DNA from 2 places in the Pseudoalteromonas sp. PA2MD11 genome. Region 1 is predicted to be linked to the other one. Evidence: predicted binding sites of a transcription regulator. Region 1 holds the regulator's gene; the other holds the start of a gene.
The links. Region 1 encodes NrdR, which represses ribonucleotide reductase genes. Its sites were predicted from a motif close to AAACACNANATNTNGTGTTT; they were not measured.
Positions count from the first base shown of each region.

Region 2: nrdA (class 1a ribonucleoside-diphosphate reductase subunit alpha) is a predicted target of NrdR. The motif match lies at 1,691-1,710, and genes of this name have one in related genera.

Region 1 is NZ_JADKNF010000005.1:242,648-246,072, forward strand. It holds gene glyA (serine hydroxymethyltransferase) at 1-882, shown strand, start outside; gene nrdR (transcriptional regulator NrdR) at 989-1,438, shown strand; gene ribD (bifunctional diaminohydroxyphosphoribosylaminopyrimidine deaminase/5-amino-6-(5-phosphoribosylamino)uracil reductase RibD) at 1,441-2,580, shown strand; gene ISP07_RS08655 (riboflavin synthase) at 2,585-3,238, shown strand; gene ribBA (bifunctional 3,4-dihydroxy-2-butanone-4-phosphate synthase/GTP cyclohydrolase II) at 3,281-3,425, shown strand, end outside.
Region 2 is NZ_JADKNF010000002.1:100,699-104,123, reverse strand. It holds gene ubiG (bifunctional 2-polyprenyl-6-hydroxyphenol methylase/3-demethylubiquinol 3-O-methyltransferase UbiG) at 37-747, shown strand; gene ISP07_RS03140 (HAD family hydrolase) at 747-1,421, shown strand; gene nrdA (class 1a ribonucleoside-diphosphate reductase subunit alpha) at 1,814-3,425, shown strand, end outside.

The DNA.
Region 1 (3,425 bases):
CACTTAACTCACGGTTCACACGTTAACTTTTCTGGTAAAACGTACAATGCAATTCAATACGGCCTAAACGACGAAACAGGCGAAATTGATTATGCTCAAGTTGAAGCGCTTGCATTAGAGCACAAGCCAAAAATGATCATCGCTGGTTTCTCTGCATACTCAGGCGTTGTTGACTGGGCTAAATTCCGTGAAATCGCTGATAAAGTAGGCGCATACTTATTTGTAGATATGGCTCACGTTGCTGGTCTTATCGCAGCGGGTGTATACCCAAGCCCAATTCCTCACGCACACGTTGTTACAACAACAACTCACAAAACATTAGCGGGTCCTCGTGGCGGTCTAATCGTTTCTGCATGTGGTGATGAAGAGATCTACAAAAAGCTAAACAGCGCTGTATTCCCTGGCGGTCAAGGTGGTCCTTTATGCCACATCATCGCTGCTAAAGCGGTTGCTTTCAAAGAAGCATTACAACCAGAATTCAAAGCGTACCAAGCACAAGTTGTTAAGAACGCTCAAGCTATGGTTGAAGTACTGCAAGAGCGTGGCTACAAAGTTGTTTCTGGTAAAACAGACAACCACTTATTCCTTCTTGACCTAATCGACAAAGATATCACAGGTAAAGATGCTGACGCGGCACTAGGTAACGCAAACATCACTGTTAACAAAAACTCAGTACCAAACGACCCACGTTCACCGTTTGTAACGTCAGGTCTTCGTATTGGTTCTCCGGCTATTACGCGCCGTGGTTTCAAAGAAGCTGAGTCAAAAGAGCTTGCTGGCTGGATCTGTGACGTACTAGACAACATCAACGATGAGTCTGTTCAAGCAGAAGTAAAAGAGAAAGTTAAAGCTATCTGTAAAAAATTACCAGTTTACGCTTAATTACTGGTTAAACCGTAATTAAGATAACAATAGCGTTGTTTTTTGCTATCATAAAGGCCGCTTACTAAGCGGCCTTTTTGTTTTTTATAAACGGAACTAGAACCCTATGCATTGCCCTTTTTGCACCGCAAAAGATACTAAAGTAATTGATTCTCGACTTGTTGGCGGTGGTCACCAAGTGAGACGTCGACGTGAATGTAACGAATGCCATGAGCGCTTTACCACCTTTGAAGGCGCTGAACTTGTGATGCCAAGAGTCATCAAGCAAGACGGTAGCCGCGAACCATTTAACGAAGACAAGTTACTGAATGGCTTGCATCGCGCTTTAGAGAAACGCCCAGTGAGCACTGAGCAGGTCGACGAAGTCGTTAACATCATTAAATCTCAACTTCGTGCTACCGGTGAGCGTGAAATCTCTAGCCATTTAATTGGCGAATGCATCATGGAGTCGCTGAAAAAACTCGACAAAGTAGCCTATGTGCGCTTTGCATCGGTTTATCGTTCATTTGAAGACATTCGCGAGTTTGGAGAAGAAATCGCTCGTTTAGGTGATTAATCATGTCGTTTACAGAACTTGATACTGTTTACATGGCGCGTGCCATTGAGCTTGCTAAACACGGCCGTTTTACTACCACGCCAAACCCGAATGTTGGCTGTGTACTGGTTAAAGATGACGAAATAGTCGGTGAAGGGTTTCATCAAATCGCAGGGCAGGGCCATGCTGAAGTGAATGCCTTGGCTGTAGCTGGCGATAAAGCAAAGGGCGCCACTGCCTATGTCACTTTAGAGCCTTGTAGTCATTATGGACGCACTCCGCCTTGTGCCGAAGGTTTAAAAGCTGCGGGTGTAAGCAAGGTGATTGCTGCTATGGTTGACCCAAACCCTGCGGTAAGTGGTCGAGGCCTGCAGATATTAGCTGACGCTGGTATTAGTGTGGCATCTGGCTTACTTGAGCAACAAGCGCGCGATTTAAACAAAGGCTTTTTAAAGCGTATGGAAACAGGGTTGCCATATGTAACCTGTAAAATGGCGTGCAGTTTAGATGGTAAAACCGCACTCAATAATGGCCAAAGTAAATGGATAACAGGCCCTCAAGCGCGCCAAGATGTGCAAGCATTTCGTGCGCAAAGCTGCGCTATCTTAACCGGTGCAGACACCGTTATTACTGATAATGCAAAACTTAATGTCCGTATTGATGAGTTGCCATTTACCATGCCAACCTCGTTGCCTTTGCGCCAACCAACCCGAATCATTATTGACTCACAAAACAGGTTAACGCCTGAGCTTTCGTTATTCAGCATCGAGAGCCCGGTAATAATTTTTACCACTTCGCTTGATAATCACACCAAGTGGCCTCACTTTGTTAAACACGAAGTGGTGCCAGCAGTTAACAATAAAGTTGATTTATCGGCGGTTTTAAAGCGTCTTGCTGAACTGCAATTTAATCATATTTGGCTCGAAGCGGGAGCAACCCTTGCAGGGGTGTTTGCCGAGCAAGATTTAATTGACGAATACATTGTTTATATTGCCCCTAAGTTAATAGGTGATATGGGCAAAAGCTTACTAAACTTTGCAGAAGTCACCATGATGAGTGATATCACTGAACTGACCTTTACTGATACAGTGATGATTGGCGACGATATTCGCTTAACAGCGACAAAAGCAAAGCAAGCCACAAAAATTGAAAATAAAGAGTAGCACTATGTTTACTGGAATTATTGAAGCAACAGGTAAAATCGTTGAACTATCACAAAAACAAGGTGATCTAGCTATTCGTATTCAAAGCGCTAATTTGGATATGGAAGACGTCAAGCTCGGTGACAGTATTGCCACCAATGGTGTGTGTTTAACGGTTGTCGCTAAACATAGCGATGGTTTTAGTGCTGACTTATCAAACGAAACAATTAGCTTAACTGGGTTTGCACATTATAAAAAAGGGCAAACAGTTAACCTCGAAAAAGCTATGCAACCGGTTTCTCGCCTAGGTGGGCACTTAGTGTCAGGCCATGTTGATGGTATTGCGACTGTCGAAAGTATTAGTCCTAATGCTCGTGCAACTGAGTATTGGTTAAGTACTGACAATGATTTAATGAAGTACATTCCGTACAAAGGCTCGGTGTGTATTGATGGCATTAGCCTAACCGTCAACGAGGTTGAGCAAAATCGCTTTAAGCTGACGATTGTTCCACATACTGCTGAGCAAACAACGATTGCAGAATTTCAGGTGGGTACTCAGGTGAACTTAGAAGTTGACCAGATTGCTCGCTATTTAGAGCGCCTAATTACAGGGGCTGAACAACCTTCCCGTTCAGACATATCAATGAGCTTGCTCGCACAAGCTGGCTTTATTAAGTAAGCAAAGATACGTCACTATTAATCATACTCTCATGGGCACATTATGAATTTACACAGCGCGCAAGAAATTATCGATGACATTAAAGCCGGTAAAATGGTTATTTTAATGGACGATGAAGACCGAGAAAATGAAGGCGATTTAATTATCGCGGCAGAACATATCAGTGCTGATGCCATCAACTTTATGG
Region 2 (3,425 bases), on a different contig from region 1:
CTATATAATGGCCTCAGATTAACGAGGAAGTTTTTTATGACCGAGCATCAAAATGTAGATAATGCAGAAATTGCAAAGTTTGAAGCCATCGCAGAACGTTGGTGGGACCGCGACGGAGAGTTCAAACCCCTTCATGAAATAAATCCTCTGCGTTTGGATTTTGTCGCTGATAAAGTAGGCGGCTTATTTGATAAGGAAACCTTAGATGTTGGCTGTGGTGGCGGCATCTTAAGTGAAAGTATGGCGCGTATGGGCGCGAAAGTAACCGGCATCGATATGGGCCAAGAGCCACTCACCGTTGCTAAGTTACATAGTTTAGAAACAGGCGTGCCTGTTGATTATATAAAAGTACCTGCAGAGCAATTCGCTGTTGAGCACCCTGCTCGCTTTGATGTAGTGACTTGCATGGAAATGCTTGAGCATGTTCCAGACCCTGCTTCTATTATTCGTGCTGTCGCTGAGCTTGCTAAACCGGGCGCCGATGTATTCTTTTCAACATTAAATAAAACACCAAAAGCCTACTTGTTTGCTATTGTCGGTGCTGAAAAGCTTTTAAAAATGGTACCTGAAGGTACACATGACCATAAAAAGTTTATCAAACCTGCGCAGCTTATTGCATGGGCAGAAGAAGCGGGATTAAAAGTACGCGCCAGTACCGGCCTTCATTATAACCCGTTTTCTAAGCAGTACAGCTTAAATGATGATGTAAGTGTTAATTACATCCTGCACTTTGAGAAACTAGCCTGATGAGTGGTGTGCAAGCACCCTCTATCGATTTTGATGCTTTTATCTTTGATTTAGATGGCACACTACTCGATACCGCGGATGACTTAGGTGGTGCATTAAACCGAGTGTTAGCAGACGCCAATGTGGCGCCTGTTGCTGAGCATGTTTATCGCCCTGCAGCTTCTAACGGTGCAAATGCATTATTAGAAGTGGGCTTTGGTGATAAATGGCCTGAACTTGAACAACTCGCCTTGCGCCAACAGCTTCTTGACTACTACGCCGAAGATATTGCTGTGCACAGTAAATGTTTCAATGGCATAGAACAGCTTTTAATTGCACTTGAGCAAAACAATATTAAGTGGGGCATTATGACTAATAAGCCCGGCTTTTTAACTGAGCCCTTAGTGCAAGCTATTCCCTCTTTGCGTGATGCAAAAGCGGTTGTGAGTGGCGATACATTAGCTGTGTCAAAACCATCACCGGATCCACTATTACACACCGCTGAGATCTTAGATGTTGATCCGAGCCGTTGTTTATATATCGGTGATGCTGAACGTGATATTCAAGCAGCAAAAGCAGCCAACATGTATAGCGCAACAGCGTTATGGGGTTACATACCGAGTGTAGACGCTGCACTTGGCTGGCAAGCGGATTTCAATTGGCAAACGCCGATTGATGGTTTCAACCATATATAGTGTTATTTAAAAACTGAAACACCATATATTGTGATTTGATTTACTTTTGAGCATTCATTGATGATAAAAAAATCAGTCAAAATTTATTTTTCAAAACGGTAAATTTTCTGGATCTTTTGTTGATTTCTACAAATTTCGTCGTCTATGAATGTTCAAAGGTTAATGGTTACTAACACAATGCGCTTATCCAATAGTTATCCACAAATTGGGGCAATTCTATCCCTTGCAAAACAACTCAGACCACACTATCTTGTGATCTGCAATTTAAACAACACCAGATATTGTGGCTAAATGTTATTCAATTAGTTTATCTTGGTGTTGAATAATAATAATTACATTAAAGAATACCTTTGTCTTACAACTAAAATTTCCCAAGGAATACAGGCAAAACTATGAACCAACAGCTATCTGTAAGCAAACGTGACGGCCGTAAAGAGTCACTTGATCTAGATAAGATCCATCGCGTGATCGCTTGGGCCGCAGAAGGTCTAGAGAATGTGTCTGTCTCACAAGTTGAATTAAAATCACACATTCAATTTTATGACGGCATTCGTACCGATGACATTCATGAAACAATCATCAAAGCTGCAGCTGATCAGATCTCTAAAGATACGCCTGATTACCAATACCTCGCTGCTCGCTTAGCTGTATTCCATTTACGTAAAAAAGCATATGGTCAATTTGAGCCGCCGCGCTTATACGATCACATCACCAAATTAGTTGAAGACAAGCGTTATGATCAACACCTACTTGTTGATTATACCGAACAAGAAATTGACGAGTTAGATGCTTACATTGATCACAACCGTGACTTAAACTTCAGCTACGCTGCTGTTAAGCAACTTGAGGGTAAGTATTTAGTTCAAAACCGTGTTACTGGTGAAATCTACGAAAGTGCACAGTTTTTATATATCTTAGTGGCTGCAAGCTTATTCTCTGATTATCCAAAAGAGACACGCCTTGATTACATCAAGCGTTTTTATGATGCAGTATCTACATTCAAAATTTCATTACCTACACCTATCATGGCAGGTGTACGTACCCCTACACGTCAGTTCAGCTCGTGTGTACTTATTGAATGTGGTGATAGCCTAGATTCTATTAATGCAACATCGTCTGCGATTGTTAAATACGTTTCGCAACGTGCAGGTATTGGTATTAATGCCGGTCGCATCCGTGCGCTTGGTAGCCCTATTCGTAACGGCGAAGCGTACCACACAGGTTGTATTCCGTTTTATAAGCACTTCCAAACAGCAGTTAAGAGCTGTTCACAAGGTGGTGTTCGTGGCGGCGCAGCAACGTTGTTCTACCCACTTTGGCACTTAGAAGTTGAAAACCTACTTGTTCTTAAGAACAACCGTGGTGTTGATGATAACCGTGTACGTCACCTTGACTACGGTGTGCAGTTCAACAAATTAATGTATAGCCGTTTAATCAAAGACGATTACATCACATTATTTAGCCCATCAGATGTACCGGGTCTATACGATGCATTCTTTGAAGATCAAGCGAAGTTTGATGAGCTATATATCAAATACGAACAAGACGAGTCAATTCGTAAAAAACGTATTAAAGCAATTGAGTTATTCTCAATGTTTGCTCAAGAGCGTGCAAGCACAGGTCGTATTTACTTACAAAACGTTGACCACTGTAATACGCACAGCCCGTTCATCTCGACTGTGGCACCAATTCGTCAATCTAACTTATGTTTAGAAATTGCATTACCAACTAAGCCACTTAGCAATGTAATGGATGAAGAAGGTGAAATTGCACTTTGTACGCTGTCGGCGTTTAACTTAGGTGCGATTGAGTCACTTGACGAATTAGAAGAACTTGCTGAACTTGCAGTACGTGCCCTTGATAACTTACTTGATTTCCAAGACTACCCTGTTCCTGCGGCGAAAAACGCAACGATGGGTCGTCGTACGCTAGGTATTGGTGTTATTAACTACGCGTACTACTTAGCGAAAAATGGTAAGCGTTACTCAGATGGCAGCGCAAATG